Regions from separate parts of the Nocardioides hungaricus genome, predicted to be linked through region 1. Evidence: predicted binding sites of a transcription regulator. Region 1 holds the regulator's gene; the other holds the start of a gene.
What was found. Region 1 encodes HrcA, which represses chaperone genes, less so after heat shock. Its sites were predicted from a motif close to TTGGCACTCGNNNNNNNCGAGTGCCAA; they were not measured.
Positions count from the first base shown of each region.

Region 2: groL (chaperonin GroEL) is a predicted target of HrcA. The motif match lies at 4,907-4,933, and genes of this name have one in related genera.

Region 1 covers NZ_BAAGRO010000064.1:69,622-77,259, reverse strand. The annotation lists gene ACYVKX_RS22035 (hypothetical protein) at 1-435, opposite strand, end outside; gene hemW (radical SAM family heme chaperone HemW) at 567-1,778, shown strand; gene ACYVKX_RS22025 (TM2 domain-containing protein) at 1,807-2,169, shown strand; gene ACYVKX_RS22020 (DUF3097 domain-containing protein) at 2,173-3,021, opposite strand; gene ACYVKX_RS22015 (hypothetical protein) at 3,070-3,225, opposite strand; gene ACYVKX_RS22010 (MBL fold metallo-hydrolase) at 3,243-4,091, opposite strand; gene ACYVKX_RS22005 (hypothetical protein) at 4,136-4,822, opposite strand; gene hrcA (heat-inducible transcriptional repressor HrcA) at 4,990-6,006, shown strand; gene dnaJ (molecular chaperone DnaJ) at 6,054-7,229, shown strand; gene ACYVKX_RS21990 (16S rRNA (uracil(1498)-N(3))-methyltransferase) at 7,229-7,638, shown strand, end outside.
Region 2 covers NZ_BAAGRO010000047.1:34,418-42,055, forward strand. The annotation lists gene ACYVKX_RS17805 (hypothetical protein) at 1-386, opposite strand, end outside; gene ACYVKX_RS17810 (RNA polymerase sigma factor) at 383-898, opposite strand; gene ACYVKX_RS17815 (Uma2 family endonuclease) at 948-1,514, opposite strand; gene ACYVKX_RS17820 (DUF2786 domain-containing protein) at 1,636-2,982, shown strand; gene groL (chaperonin GroEL) at 3,149-4,777, opposite strand; gene ACYVKX_RS17830 (ATP-grasp domain-containing protein) at 5,019-5,894, opposite strand; gene ACYVKX_RS17835 (LacI family DNA-binding transcriptional regulator) at 5,916-6,935, opposite strand; gene ACYVKX_RS17840 (YciI family protein) at 7,248-7,616, shown strand; gene ACYVKX_RS17845 (YciI family protein) at 7,613-7,638, shown strand, end outside.

The DNA of each region.
Region 1 (7,638 bases):
GTACCCCGCCCAGAGGAGTGCGGCCGGCTCGATCCGCCACGTGGCGAGCGGCTTCGACGAGGTCAGCAGCTGGATCGGCCGGCGGGTCTCGACGAATCGGACCCCCTCGATCGGCTCCAGGTTGTGCGACTTCGCGACCAGCACGGTGATCTCGTCACGATGCCATCGCTCGAGCCCGTGCCGCTCGAGCGCGGTCAGGCCGCCGAGCGCGCTGCGCGGACCGGCGTGCAGCACGCCCGCCCACATCAGCTGCGTGCGGCTCAGCGGTCCGGTCGTCGTCGCCAGCACGGTGCTGCTGACCTCTCGCCAGCGCCCGGCGTCGAGCTGGGTGTCGACGTAGTCGTGGGTCAGCCCGAGCCGGTTCAGCTGGCGACGCGTCACCAGGCCCGACTGTGCGGTGGCTGCCGGCAGCCAGGCCGGGGGTCGGTTCGTCATGGTGTGACGATGCCCCGATCGGCGTACCGCGGGTGCTCGTCATCCACAGGGCTCGGGTCGTCCGCCTGAGGGCGGCGCATAGAGCCGGGAGAGGCGGACGACCCGCAGGGCAGGGGTGGGAGGATGAGTCAGTGCCTGCTGCCCTCCCGTCCGGCGACGTCGCGCCCGAGGACGGGATGCTGCCGGAGTCGGCGCTGGCGGGGGTGGGCAGCCGGCCGTTCGGGTTCTACGTGCACGTGCCGTTCTGCACGGTGCGGTGCGGCTACTGCGACTTCAACACCTACACCGCCGCCGAGCTCGGGCCGGGCGCGGGCCGGGCGACGTACGCCGAGACCGCGATCGAGGAGGTACGGCGGGCACGGGCCGTCCTGGGCGACGCCGACGTCCCGGTGAGCACGGTGTTCCTCGGCGGCGGCACGCCGACCCTGCTCGACCCGTCCGACCTGGGCAGCATCCTGCGGGCGATCGACGGCGAGTTCGGGCTCGCCCCCGACGCGGAGGTGACGACCGAGTCGAACCCCGACAGCGTCGACGCAAATGCGCTGGAATCGCTGCGAGCGCAGGGGTTCGACCGGATCAGCTTCGGCATGCAGTCCGCGGTACCGCAGGTGCTCGCGGTGCTCGACCGCACCCACGACCCGCGCCGGGTGCCGTCCGTGGTCGAGTGGGCGCGCGCCGCGGGGTTCGACCAGATCAGCCTCGACCTCATCTACGGCACGCCGGGGGAGAGCATCGACGACTGGGCGGCCAGCGTCGAGGCGGCGCTCGCGTGCGCGCCCGACCACGTGTCGGCGTACTCCCTCGTCGTCGAGGACGGCACCGCCCTCGCTCGCCGGGTGAAGCGCGGCGAGCTGCCGATGCCCGACGAGGACGACCTCGCCGACAAGTACGTCCTGGCCGACGAGCGGCTCGCCGCGGCCGGCCTGGGGTGGTACGAGGTCTCCAACTGGGCCCGCGACGACGCGAGCCGCTGCCGCCACAACCTCCTCTACTGGACCGGCGGCGACTGGTGGGGCGTCGGCCCGGGCGCGCACAGCCACGTCGGCGGCGTGCGGTGGTGGAACGTCAAGCACCCGGCGGCGTACGCCGAGCGGCTGGCCGCCGGCCGGAGCCCGGCCCAGGCGCAGGAGGTCCTCGACGAGGAGAGCCGCCGCGTGGAGCGGGTCCTGCTGGAGCTGCGGCTGCGCGCGGGGCTGCCCGTCGACGTCCTCGACGATGTCGGCCGGGCCGCTCTGCCCGGCCTGGTCGACCGCGGCCTGCTCACCGTGATCGACGGCCGGCTGATCCCGACCCGGACCGGCCGGCTGCTCGCCGACGCGGTCGTCCGCGACCTCCTGCCGTGACGGCTCGAACGGGCCTATTGTGTCGGCCATGACCCAAGGTCCCGAGACGCCCGACCCGAGCCAGCCGGCTCCGCCCCCCTACGGCCAGCCCGCTCCGCCACAGCAGCCGCAGCCCGGCTACGGCTACAACCCGGCCGCGCCGTACGGCGTGCACCCGATCACCGGCGTTCCTTACTCCGACAAGAGCAAGCTGGTCGCCGGCCTGCTGCAGATCCTGATCCCGCTGGGCATCGGCCGCTTCTACATCGGCGACACCAAGACCGGCGTGTGGCAGCTCGTCGTCACGCTGATCACCTGCGGCATCGGCGGGCTGTGGCCGTTCATCGACGGCATCATCATCCTGGCGACCGACAGCAAGGACGTCCACGGCCGACCGCTGCGGTCGTCCTAGTCGCTACGACGTCACGAAGTCGATCAGCTCCTCGACCCGGCCCAGCAGGGCCGGGTCCAGATCGTGGTAGGACGACACCCTGCCGAGGATGTGCTGCCACGCGCGGGCGACGTCGGCCTGGTCGCGGTGCGGCCAGCCGAGCTGCTGGCACACCCCCTTCTTCCACTCGACCGAGCGCGGCACGTCGGGCCAGCGCGGGAGCCCGAGCCGCTCGGGCCGCACCGCGGCCCAGATGTCGACGAACGGGTGGCCGACGATCAGCACGTGCCGGCCGACCGGCGACCTCGCGATGCCCTGCGCGATCCGGCTCTCCTTGGAGCCGGCCACCAGGTGGTCGACGAGGACGCCGACCCTGCGCTCCGGGCCGGGCTCGAAGTCGCGCAGGTGGTCGGCCAGGTCGTCGACGCCGCCGAGGTACTCGACCACGACGCCCTCGATCCGCAGGTCGTCGCCCCACACCCTCTCGACCAGCTCGGCGTCGTGTCGGCCCTCGACGAAGATCCGGCTGGCCCGGGCCACCCGCGCCCTCGCGCCGGGGACGGCGACCGAGCCGGACGCCGTACGCGTCGGCCGGGCGGGCGCCGCGGCGCGCACGGGTGCGGTCAGGATGACCGGCCGGCCGTCGACCAGGAAGCCCGGGCCGAGCGGGAAGGTACGGCGCCGGTTGCGCCGGTCCTCGAGCGTGACCGTGTGCAGGTCGCGGTCGACCGCGACGATCTCGCCGCACCAGTCCGTGGTGACCTCCTCGACGACCGCGCCCAGCTCGGCCGGTGCCGCGACGGCGCGGCCGCGCTTGGGAGCGCGCCAGTCGGTGGCGAGGACGTCGGTGCCGTAGCGGTCGTGGGAGGTCACCCGACGACCGTAGGCGCGAGCGCCGACAGTCGCCGGGAGGGCACGCCGTCAGTCGTCGGAGTCGGGTGTCTTGCCGCCCTGCATGTCCAGCTCCTCGGCCGACTTCGCCTCGTCCTCCTCGAGCGGCTGGGCGAGCGGGTTGTCGTCGGTGGGCCGGAGGTCCTCGGGCAGGTCCTCGTCCTCGATGCCGGTGCTCTCACTCATGGCGAGGAGGTACCCGGTCAGATGAGCGGCAACCGTCTCTGGCTGCGCGGCAGTTGCTCGTAGCCCCGGCGAACGGCGTCGCCGAGCCGGTCGGCGGGCCAGGGCCACTCGCCGGCGTCGAGCGCCCGGTCGAGCGGCACGCCGCGTCCGGCGAGGTCGCGGATCGTCTCGGCGACGATCCCGATCTCGTTGCGCTGCCGCTCGACGAACGCGCGGTCGACCGGCGCACCGTGACCCGGCACGACCACGGAGCCGGACGTCGTCAGCCCGAGCACCACGTCGAGCGTGAGCGGCCAGTCCATCGGCCACGAGTCGGCGCCGAACGACGGGGGAGCGGACTCCTCGACCAGGTCGCCGGCGAGCAGCACGCCGGCGTCCGGCACGCGGACCACCAGGTCGCCGCCGGTGTGCCCGCGCCCCGGGTGCACCAGCTCGACCATCCGGTCGCCGGCGTCGAGCACGAGCGCGCTGGAGAACGTCCGGTCCGGCAGCGCGACCTCGGTCGCGACGACGTCGGCCGTGTGCGGGTCGGAGGGCTCGTCGGCGTACCGCCGCTTGATCTCGGCGGCCCCGCGCTCCAGCTCCTCCACGGCGGTCTCGTGGGCGACGATCGGCACCCCGCCGTACGCCGCGCGGAACGTGCCGTTGCCGAAGGTGTGGTCGAAGTGCCAGTGGGTGTTGACGATCCCGGTCACCGGCCCGGCGCCGAGCCGGCGCACGTCCTCGACCACCTCGCGGGCCGCGGCCCCGGAGCCGTGGGTGTCGACGACGAGCAGCCCGTCGGCGCCGCCGACGAGCGAGACGTTGACGTCGAACCACTCGTAGCGGGCGACCCAGACCCGGTCGGCGACCTCGGTGAATGCCACCGCCCCAGAGTAGGCCCAGAGTAGAGAGCGCCAGCCCAGAGACGTCAGCAGATGCCCGCGTGCAGGCTGTGCCGCAGCATGTCGCCGAGCTCGGTGAGGTCGCCGGCGACCCGCGGGAACTCGATCACGTGCCGGTGCGCGCCGTCGACGTCGATCCACTGCACCTCGACGCCGGCCGGGGTCAGCTCGGCCAGCCGGACCCCGAGCAGCTCGGCCGGCCGGGTCTGCGTGCCGGTCGAGACGGCCTGGCGCAGCTCGTCTTGGTGGCAGTCGTTGGCGTGCTCGATGGAGCGCTGGAGGTGGCCGCGGCTGAGCTCGTGCTCCTGGCCGCGGAACCGCTCCAGCGGCACCCGGTGCTGGCGCCCCGCCCGCTCGAGCAGCACGAAGTTGAGGCGGAGCGCGACCACGTGGCGCACCTCCTGGCAGCAGTCGCAGCCCTCGACGCCGACGCGCTCGAGCCGGCCGGCGAGCGTGAGGGTGTCGGCGCGCTCGGGACCGCCGCGCGGGCCGAGCCCGCTGGCCACGGTGAGCAGGGCGCTGCGGTGCGCGGCCGCGGCCCGCGCGACGAGGGCGTCCGGACGGCAGAGGAACGTCGGCGTACCGAATCGGTCGGTGAGGCCGGTGTCGTCCTCGACCATCGGCTCGCCCTCGATCACGAGGCTGACCTCGGACGGGCAGGCCAGGATGCTCCGGGCGTCCGCGGCGAGCTGACGGGGATCGGTGGCGAGCATGGCACCTCCTGATGAGTTAGGTAAGCCTAACCTATTCCAAATCGGCGCCGGGCAACAGCGTCGTGCCGTCGGGTGGCCCCCGGGTCCGGCTAGTACCCTTGGCACTCCCGTCATTCGAGTGCCAGTAGGCGTGCCAGCAGCGGTGCCAGCAGGGAGAGGAGGCCGGCATGCAGGAGGAGCGCAGACTCGCCGTCCTCCGGGCGATCGTCGAGGACTATGTCGCCACCGAGGAGCCGGTCGGCTCCAAGGCGCTGGTCGAGCGGCACGGGCTCGGCGTCTCGCCGGCCACCGTCCGCAACGACATGGCCGCGCTCGAGGACGAGGGCTACATCACCCAGCCGCACACCAGCGCCGGCCGGGTGCCGACCGACAAGGGCTACCGGCTCTTCGTCGACCGGCTCACCACGGTCAAGCCGATGAGCGCGGCGGAGCGGCGCGCCATCGCCACGATCCTGGACGGCGCAGTCGACCTCGACGACGTCGTCACCCGCTCGGTGCGGCTGCTCTCGCAGCTGACCCGGCAGGTCGCGGTCGTGCAGTACCCCACGCTCTCGCGCTCCACGGTCCGGCACGTCGAGGTGATCGCGCTGGCGCCGTACCGGCTGCTGGTGGTGCTGATCCTCAGCACCGGCCGGGTCGAGCAGCGCCTGGTCGAGGTCTCCGGAGAGCTGTCGGAGGAGGAGCTCGCCGACCTGCGGTCCGTGGTGCTGCGCGCGTCCGTCGGCGAGGTCATCGCCGAGGCGGTCGCCGGACTCCGCGACCTCCTGCCCGCGGACGGCGCCGACGCCACGCTCGCCGCGGTCGTCGACGCGCTGGTCGACGCGATGTCCGACCACCGCTCCGACGAGCGGGTCGCCGTGGGAGGGGCCGCGAACCTGGCCCGGTTCGGCGACCACTTCGACTCCGCCGTACGCCCCCTGCTCGAGGCGCTCGAGGAGCACGTCGTGCTGCTCAAGCTGCTCGGCGAGGCGACCACCGGCGAGGTGCTGACGGTGCGGATCGGGCACGAGGGCCCCTACCAGGAGCTCGCCTCGACCAGCGTCGTCGCCACCGGCTACGGGCCCGGCGACGAGGCGTTCGCCCGGCTCGGCGTCGTCGGGCCGACCCGGATGGACTACCCCGGCTCGATGGCCGCCGTGCGTGCCGTGGCGCGCTACGTCTCGCGGATCCTCGACGAGGCCTGAGCCCCCACCGCCCACCCCAGCAACCCACGAACCCCGAAGGAACGCAGTTGAGTCAGGACCTGTACGAGCTGCTCGGTGTCGACCGCGACGCGGACGGCGACGCCATCAAGAAGGCCTACCGGCGGCTCGCACGGCAGTACCACCCCGACGTGAACCCGGACCCCGCGGCGCAGGAGCGGTTCAAGGAGGTCTCGCTCGCCTACGAGGTGCTCTCCGACCCGAGCAAGCGCGCGGCGTACGACCGCGGCGGCGACCCGTTCGGCGGCATGGGCGGGGGCTTCGGCGGCCAGGGCGCCGGCTTCTCGTTCACCGACATCATGGACGCGTTCTTCGGCGGCGGTGGGTCCGGCGGGGGCCGCGGTCCGCGGCCTCGCGAGCGGCGCGGCCAGGACGCGCTGATCCGCCTCGAGGTGACGCTCGCCGAGGCGGCGTTCGGCGTCACCCGCGAGATCAAGGTCGACACCGCGGTGCTGTGCGGCACCTGCCACGGCGAGGGTACGGCGCCCGGCACCCGTCCGATCCCGTGCGAGACCTGCCGGGGGGCCGGCGAGGTCGCGCACGTGCAGCGGTCGTTCCTCGGCGAGATCCGGACGCTGCGCCCCTGCGCGGCATGCCGCGGCTTCGGCACGGTCATCCCGGACCCCTGCCGCGAGTGCTCCGGCGACGGCCGGGTCCGCTCGCGCCGCACGCTGACCGTGAAGATCCCGGCCGGGGTCGACGACGGCACCCGTGTCCAGCTCAGCGGCGAGGGCGAGGTCGGCCCCGGCGGCGGGCCGGCCGGCGACCTGTACGTCGAGATGCATGTCGCCCCGCACCCCACCTTCACCCGCCACGGCAACGACCTGCACTGCACGGTCACGCTGCCGATGACCGCGGCCGCGCTCGGCACCACGCTGACCCTGCCGACCCTCGAGGCCGACGTCGTCGGCGCGGACCCGAGCGAGTCGGCGCCGGAGCAGAGCTTCGAGCTCGACGTACGCCCCGGCATGCAGTCGGGGACGGAGCAGGTGCTCAGGGGCCGCGGCGTCCCGGGCCTGCGCGGCGGTCGCGGCGACCTGGTCGTGACCGTCGTGGTCGAGACGCCGACGCGGCTCGACCCTCGCCAGGAGGAGCTGCTCCGCGAGCTCGCCGCGATCCGCGGAGAGGAGGCGCCGTCGGGGCAGGTGCGCCCGGACCCCAAGTCCGTGTTCGGCCGGCTCCGCGACGCGTTCAACACGCACTGATGTCGCTCCCCGTCCACCTGGTGCCGGCCCTCGGCGGGGTCGTCGTCGGTGCCGAGGTGAGCGTCGAGGGAGACGAGGCCCACCACGCGGTGGCGGTACGCCGGCTGCGGGTCGGCGAGCAGGTCGTGCTCACCGACGGCGCCAGTGTCTCGGTGCGCGGCGCGGTCGCCTCGACCGGCAAGCGGGTGTTCGCGGTCGTCGTCGAGGAGGTCGTCGTGGTCGAGGCTCCCTCGCCCGAGGTGGTGGTCGTGCAGGCGATCCCCAAGGGCGACCGTGGCGAGCTCGCGGTCGAGGTGCTGACCGAGGTCGGCGTCGCCCGGGTGGTGCCGTGGGCGGCCGCCCGCAGCGTCGCGGTCTGGAAGGGGGAGCGGGCCGCGAAGTCGCTCGACCGCTGGCGATCCACCGCCCG
Region 2 (7,638 bases), on a different contig from region 1:
ATCGTGGTGACGGTGCCGTCGAAGGCGACGCCCTGCCCGGAGAGGACCTCGGCGCTCGGCACCATGCACCTCGCGGCGTACGCGTCGGCGCCGGGCGCCGTGAGCTCGGTGACCGTCGTGTCGTCGGCCGCGGGCGGCGGAGCGGCGGGGTCGTCGCCGACGTTGAGGAGGGCGAACAGCCCGACGCCGGCGATGATCAGCACCGCGGCGGCGGCCACCAGCCAGGTGAGCGGGCTGCGGTCGCGCGTGCCGGTCTCGCGGTTCTCGGTGGTGAGCTCGGTGCTCATGACGTCCTCCAGGAGTCGGGCCACCCGGGACGGGTCGGCCGGCGGGAGGGAGCCGGCCGGGTCGGCAGCGCGCATCCGGTCGCGCAGCTCGTCGGTCATGACCTTCTCCCCTCTCTCGACTCCTCATGTCCGGCACCGGCCCCACTCTTTCGCAGCCGCTGCGCCAGCTTCTGCTTCGCCCGGTGCAGCCGGGTGCTCGCGGCGTTCGGCGTGATCTCGAGGACCACGGCGATCTCGGCGGGCGTGAGCTGCTCCCACGCCCACAGGCGGAGCAACTCGGCCTCCTCGGGCCGCAGCGTGGCCAGCGCCTCGTGCAGCGCGGGGTCGTCGGGCGGACCGGGGTCGGCCGGCTCGGCCATGATCCGCGCGGCGACCCGCTCCTGGCGACGGGCCGAGCGCTCGGCGTTGCGCAGGGAGTTGCGGGCGACGGCGTACACCCACGGCAGCGGCGCGTCGGGCAGCTCCGCCGCCCGGCGCCAGCAGACCAGGAGCGTCTCGGCGAGCACGTCCTCCGCGGTCTCGGGATCGGTACGGCGGGCCAGGAAGCGCCGCACCGGCTCGATCAGCCCCGGCGCGACCTCCTCGAAGCGGTCCCGTCGGCTCTCGTCCACGACCCCACGGTGTCACAAGCCCCGTCACAAGCCCCCGAACCGGGCCGGCTCACCGCACCAGCTGCGCCGGCCGGAACTCCATCGGGAACGGCAGCTCGCCGTGGAACAGCTGCTCGCCCCGGGCGACCGCGTCCTCGACGTACCCCTCGCCCTCGACGCGCCAGGCGGTGACCGACGAGAGCTCGGGGTCGACCACCCAGTACGACGCGACCTCCGCCCGCTCGAAGGCGGCCTTCTTGAGGTTGAGGTCGATGAGCCGGGTGCTCGGCGAGAGCACCTCGACCGCGAGCACCGGCAGGCCGACCATCTTCCGACCCGTGAGCGTCGACCGCGGCGCGACCAGCAGGTCGGGCTGGAGCACGGTGATCTCGGAGACGGTGATGTCCAGCGGCGCGAGCATCACCTCGAAGTCGTCGGTGCATGCCGCACGCAGCAGCACATGCAGGTTGCCGACCACCCGTTGGTGCGGCACCGCCGGCGAGGGCGTCACGATCAGCGCCCCGTCGATGAGCTCGTAGCGGTGCCCGTCATCGGGCATCGTCTCCAGGTCCGCTGCCGTCAACGGACGGCTCCACGGAAGCCAGGTCGCGGCGGTGCCGGTGGTCATGGCTGTCATCGTGCCTCCTCGGGTCCATGCCCTCAAGAGTGGCCGGATCGCGGGCCGGACGCGACCGCCCATCCACAGGCGGGCGTGCTGGCGGCATGGCCAGGGGTGCGTGCTCCTATCGTGTGCCGCCATGGGGAGGAACAATCAGGCGCGCCGGGCGGCGAAGGCGAAGCAACGAGCCAGGCAACGGGCCCAGCAGCAGGCCCGGCAGCAGGCTCAGAACGCCGGCGGGGCGCGACGCGGACCGGACTCCTGGCGCGATTTCGAGCACCCGAGCCCCCGCGACCCGGTCTTCAGCGAGGCGGAGCTCGCCGAGGTGGCCTGGTGCCGGGTCGCCGAGATCGGCATCGGCCGGCGGATGGGCGATCCCGAGGGAGGCTGGCCTCGGCTCCACGGCCTGCCGCGGAGGGTCGCGCTCGCGGCGGCGGAGCGGCTGCTGCACGATCAAGTGGCGCTGCTGTGGGAGCACGGCTGGCAGCCGCGCGAGCTCCACCGCCAGGGACGGGTGGCCGCCCGGGGGCAGGTGGCCGCGCTGGTCGAGCTCGCGGTCGTCCGCGATCTCGTCCGCGATCTCGACCGCGTCCTCGCCGGGACCACGACGGTGGATCCGCGGTGGCACGCGCAGGCCGAGGCCGTCACCGCCGGCGACGCCGGTCCCGCGGCCGGGTGGCTCGACCGCTGGGAGCTCGACGCCCGACCGACCGCCGCCGAGTCGGCCTACCGGGTGATCGCGGAGGCGATGCGGGTGATCTTCGACCTCCCACCGCTCGAGGTCCTCCTCCCGCAGCCCGGACACGAAGGCGCGCCCGAGGGCGAGCGTCGTGCCACCTCCGACCCGATGCTCGACCGGGTGCGCGCCCTGCTGGCCAAGGCCGAGTCGACCGAGTTCGAGGCCGAGGCCACGGCGCTGACCGCGAAGGCCCAGGAACTGATCACGCGGCACGCCATCGACGCCGCCGTCCTCACCGGCACGGCCGAGCGGGACGCGGGGCCGTCGATGATCCGGATCCCGATCGATGCGCCGTACGCCGACGCGAAGTCGCTGCTGCTCCAGACCGTCGCCGCCGCCAGCCGCTGCCGGACGGCGTTCAGTCCGCGGGTGGCGATGAGCACGGTGGTGGGGTTCGCCGACGACCTGACCGCGGTCGAGATCCTGTTCACCTCGCTGCTCGTCCAGGCCCAGCACGCCCTCGCCGAGGCGGGACGGGTCGCGCCACCCGGCTCGCGACCGCGCAGCCAGGGCTTCCGGTCCGCGTTCCTGCTCGCCTACAGCCAGCGCATCGGCGAGCGGCTCGACGAGATCAACGCCCATGTGTTCTCCGCCGCGCAGGAGGACCCCACGGCGTTCCTGCCGGTGCTCCGCTCCCAGGAGGCCGCGATCGAGGACTTCATGGCCGAGCGGTTCGGCGACCTGTACTCGGACGCCGTACGCGGTGGCTACAGCCCGAGCGGATGGGCGAGCGGGCGCATGTCCTGATCCTCGTTGAGTTGGGCCTCATTCGCACGCGAACTGGGCCTTCGTCCCACCGAGCCGGGAATGCGGCCCAACTCAACGGCGACTCCGGCCCAACTCAACGAGATATGCCGAACGGCCCCGGTCCCGGAGGACTGGAGCCGTTCGGATGTTGCTGCGGGGCGACTGGCTAGAAGTCCATGCCGCCCATGCCGCCGGTCGGGTCGCCGCCCATGGGGGCGGCCTTCTCCGGCTTGTCGGCCACGACGGCCTCGGTGGTGAGGAAGAGCGCCGCGATCGAGGCGGCGTTCTGCAGCGCGCTGCGGGTCACCTTGGCGGGGTCGATGATGCCGGCGGCGATCATGTCGACGTACTCGCCGGTGGCCGCGTCGAGGCCCTGGCCCGCCGCCAGACCGCGCACCTTCTCCGCCACGACGCCGCCCTCGAGGCCGGCGTTGATCGCGATCTGCTTGAGCGGGGCCTCGGTGGCCAGGCGCACGATCTGCGCACCGGTCGCCTCGTCGCCCGACAGGTCCAGCTTGTCGAACGCCGTCGCCGACGCCTGCACCAGGGCGACGCCGCCGCCGGCGACGATGCCCTCCTCGACGGCCGCCTTCGCGTTGCGGACGGCGTCCTCGATGCGGTGCTTGCGCTCCTTGAGCTCGACCTCGGTGGCCGCGCCGACCTTGATGACGGCCACGCCGCCGGCCAGCTTGGCGAGGCGCTCCTGGAGCTTCTCGCGGTCGTAGTCGGAGTCCGACTTCTCGATCTCGGCACGGATCTGGTTGACGCGGCCGGCGATCTGGTCCGCGTCGCCCGCACCCTCGACGATGGTGGTCTCGTCCTTGGTGATGACGACCTTGCGGGCCTGGCCGAGCAGCTCGATGCCGGTCGACTCGAGCTTGAGGCCGACCTCCTCGGAGATCACCTGGCCGCCGGTCAGGATCGCGATGTCCTGCAGCATGGCCTTGCGGCGGTCACCGAAGCCCGGGGCCTTGACGGCGACGGACTTGAAGGTGCCCCGGATCTTGTTGACGACCAGCGTGGACAGCGCCTCGCCGTCGACGTCCTCGGCCAGGATCAGCAGCGGCTTGCCGGACTGCATGACCTTCTCGAGCAGCGGCAGCAGGTCCTTGACGTTCGAGACCTTCTGGTTCGCGATGAGGACGTAGGGGTCCTCGAGGACCGTCTCCATCCGCTCGGGGTCGGTGACGAAGTACGCCGAGATGTAGCCCTTGTCGAAGCGCATGCCCTCGGTGAGCTCGAGGTCGAGCCCGAAGGTGTTCGACTCCTCGACGGTGATGACACCTTCCTTGCCGACCTTGTCCATCGCCTCGGCGATGATCTCGCCGACGGTGGCGTCAGCGGCGGAGATCGAGGCCGTGGCCGCGATCTGCTCCTTGGTCTCGATGTCGATCGCCATGGCGGAGAGCTGCTCCGACACGGCCTCGACGGCCGACTCGATGCCGCGCTTGAGGCCCATCGGGTTCGCGCCGGCCGCGACGTTGCGCAGGCCCTCGCGGACCATCGCCTGGGCGAGGACCGTGGCGGTCGTCGTCCCGTCGCCGGCGACGTCGTCGGTCTTCTTGGCGACCTCCTTGACCAGCTCGGCACCGATCTTCTCGTACGGGTCCTCGAGCTCGATCTCCTTGGCGATGCTCACACCGTCGTTGGTGATGGTGGGAGCGCCCCACTTCTTCTCGAGCACGACGTTGCGGCCCTTGGGGCCGAGGGTGACCTTGACGGCGTCGGCGAGCGTGTTCATGCCACGCTCGAGACCGCGCCGGGCCTCCTCGTTGAAAGCAATCAGCTTGGGCATAACTCCTGCGATTCCTCACGCTTAGAGTTCGGGGAGCCGGCTCGGTGGGTTGCCCGCGACGGACGGCCCCGCTGACCCGGCGAACCCTTTCTCGCCGGCGCGGCGGGCCTCAACTGGCACCGATCCGGATTGTCACTCTCCCTAGGAGAGTGCCAGCCTCATGTTTAGCACTCGACCCCTGCGAGTGCAAGACACCCGACTCCGAGCGCGAGGGCGCGACCGCGGGTCGAGACCGGGTCGGCTACCAGGTCTTGGGGTACGCCCGGGCGGCGATCGCCTCGGCGAACGGCAGCGCGTTGAGCGGCAGCACGTCCAGGTAGAGGCCCGGCTCGGTGAGCTCGACCTCGCCCACGACCAGCCGGCCCTCGTGGCGCATCATGTCGACCCGGCCGTAGACGATCTCCTCGCCGAGCAGGTCGACGACGGTGGCGACCGCCTCCGCGGCCAGCGCCGCGGCCTGCTCGCCGAGCTCGACCGACCGCGACGTGCCGCCGTACTGCTCGTGGACGCGGATGTCGTTGACACTGGGGAGCTTCTGCACCTGGCTGACCGGGCGGCCGGCGATCACGAACACCGAGATCTCGCCCTCGGTGTGGATCGACTCGACCAGCGGCTGCACGATCCAGGGCCCCGGGTGGCCGCTCTGCGGCAGCCAGACCCGGCCGTCGGAGACGACCTCGAGCCCGCGCCCGCCGGTCCCGACACGGGGCTTCACGACGGCCAGGCCGAACTCGTCGGCGGCCGCCCGTACCTCGAAGATCGTGTCGGCGGAGACGGTCGGTACGACGGGCAGGCCGGCGTCCTGGAGCTCGACGAGGTAGTGCTTGTCGGTGTTCCACCGGAACACGGCCGCGCCGTTGAGCAGCGTCGGCCCGACGCCGGACGCCCAGCCGAGGAACTCGCCCAGCCGGCCGTCGTAGTCCCACGTGGACCGCACGGCGACGACCTCGGCGGTGCCCCAGTCGACGGCGAGGTCGTCCCACAGGACCCAGCGGCTGGCCAGCCCGTGGGCGGCGAGGGCGGCATCGAGCGCGCCGTGCCCCGGCTCGCCCTCGATCCACTCGCGACTCGTCGCGAGCAGGACGAGCGGGACCTGCGACTCGCCGCGCTGCTCCATGCCGAAATGCTAGTCGGCCGTTCAGGTGCTGTCGCGGACGACCAGACGAGTGGACAGCATCCGCCCGGGGTGGTCAGCGTCCGGGTCGGCCATCGTGGCGAGCAGGAGCGCCACCATCTCGCGACCCATCTCCTCCGGGGACTGGTGCACCGTGGTGAGCGGCGGGTGCGCCGACCGGGCGATCGGGGCGTCGTCGAAGCCGACGACGGCGACGTCCTCGGGCACCCGGCGGCCGGCCTCGCGCAGCGCCTGCAGGGCGCCGACCGCCATCAGGTCGTTGGCGCAGAACACCGCGTCGACCGCGGGGTCGCGCTCCAGGAGGGCACGCATCGCGGCGGCACCGCTCTCCTGGCCGAAGTCTCCCTGCGCGACGAGCCTCTCGTCGACGGGCCGGCCGGCGGCGGCCAGCGCGGCGGCGTAGCCCTGCAGGCGGGAGCTGCCGGCGACCATGTCGGACGGGCCGGCGACGGTCGCGATGCGCTGCCGGCCGCGCTCGACGAGGTGGGTGACGGCCAGGGCGGCGCCCTGGACGTTGTCGACGTCGACGAACCCGCTCGCGACGTCCTCGCTGGCGCGACCGCCGACGACGACGGGGAGGCCGTGCGCGCGGATCCGATCGGGCAGCTCGTCGTCGTCGTGCAGCGACAGGAGGAGCACGCCGTCGACGTGCTGGCGGGTGAGGTACTGGTCGAGGCCGCCGCGGCGCTGGGAGGCCTGGGCGAGGATCAGCACCAGCTGGCGGTCGACGGCGGCGAGCGCGGACCCGATACCGCGCACGACGCCCGCGAAGAACGGCTCGCCGAAGACCCGCTCCTCCGACTCGGCGATGACCAGCGCGACGGCATCGGTGCGGCGCTTGACCAGCGCGCGGGCGGCCGGGTTGGGGACGTAGCCGAGCTCGGCGATCGCCTCCTCGACGGCCTGCCGGGAGCGGGCGGAGACCTTGGCGCCGCCGTTGATGACGCGGGAGGCGGTGCCCCGGCCGACGCCGGCACGGGCGGCGACCTGCTCCAGGGTCGGCCGGCTGGGCGTGGGGCTCATGGCGTCAGTATTGCCCCTCGGATGCCGACGAGCGGCGGGCCCGGGAGGTCGAGGAGTCCCCGGGCCCGCCACGCGACGGGAACCGCCGTTCGCGCCGGGCGCCCCACCCGTCCGGCCGGGGCCATCGCGCGGTCCACCCTCGGTCGATCGTGGCTAGTGGGAGCGTTCCCATCGAGATCACTCTGGCCCCCGCCGGACCCGGTGTCAAGGCTGCCGGCGGGGGACGCGCCCGGCCTGTCGATTTCGCGAGAGCTCGTCCGTCATCGCGGTGTCAGACTCAACCACGCTCCACCATGTCGAGAGGAACCGATCATGACCACCTACGCCGTCCTGCTGCCCGGTGACGAGTCCGCCTGGGAGGGCGCGAGCGAGGAGCACCGGGCCGCGATGTATGCCAAGCACGGCGAGTTCGCCCGGATGCTCGGCGAGCGCGGCCACACGATCACCGGCGGCGCCGAGCTGACCCACTCGCGCGCGGCCAAGGTGGTGCGGCGCACGGACTCCGGCATCGCCGTCACCGACGGGCCCTACGCCGAGACCGTCGAGCAGCTGACCGGCTTCTACGTCGTCGAGACCGACGACCTCGACGACCTGCTGGAGGTCTGCGGGATCCTCGCCGGCGCCGAGGGTGCGATCGAGGTGCGCGCCGCGGTCCCCGGCGCGGACGGGCCGCCGGCGTGAGGTTCGTGCTGCTGATGGCCGA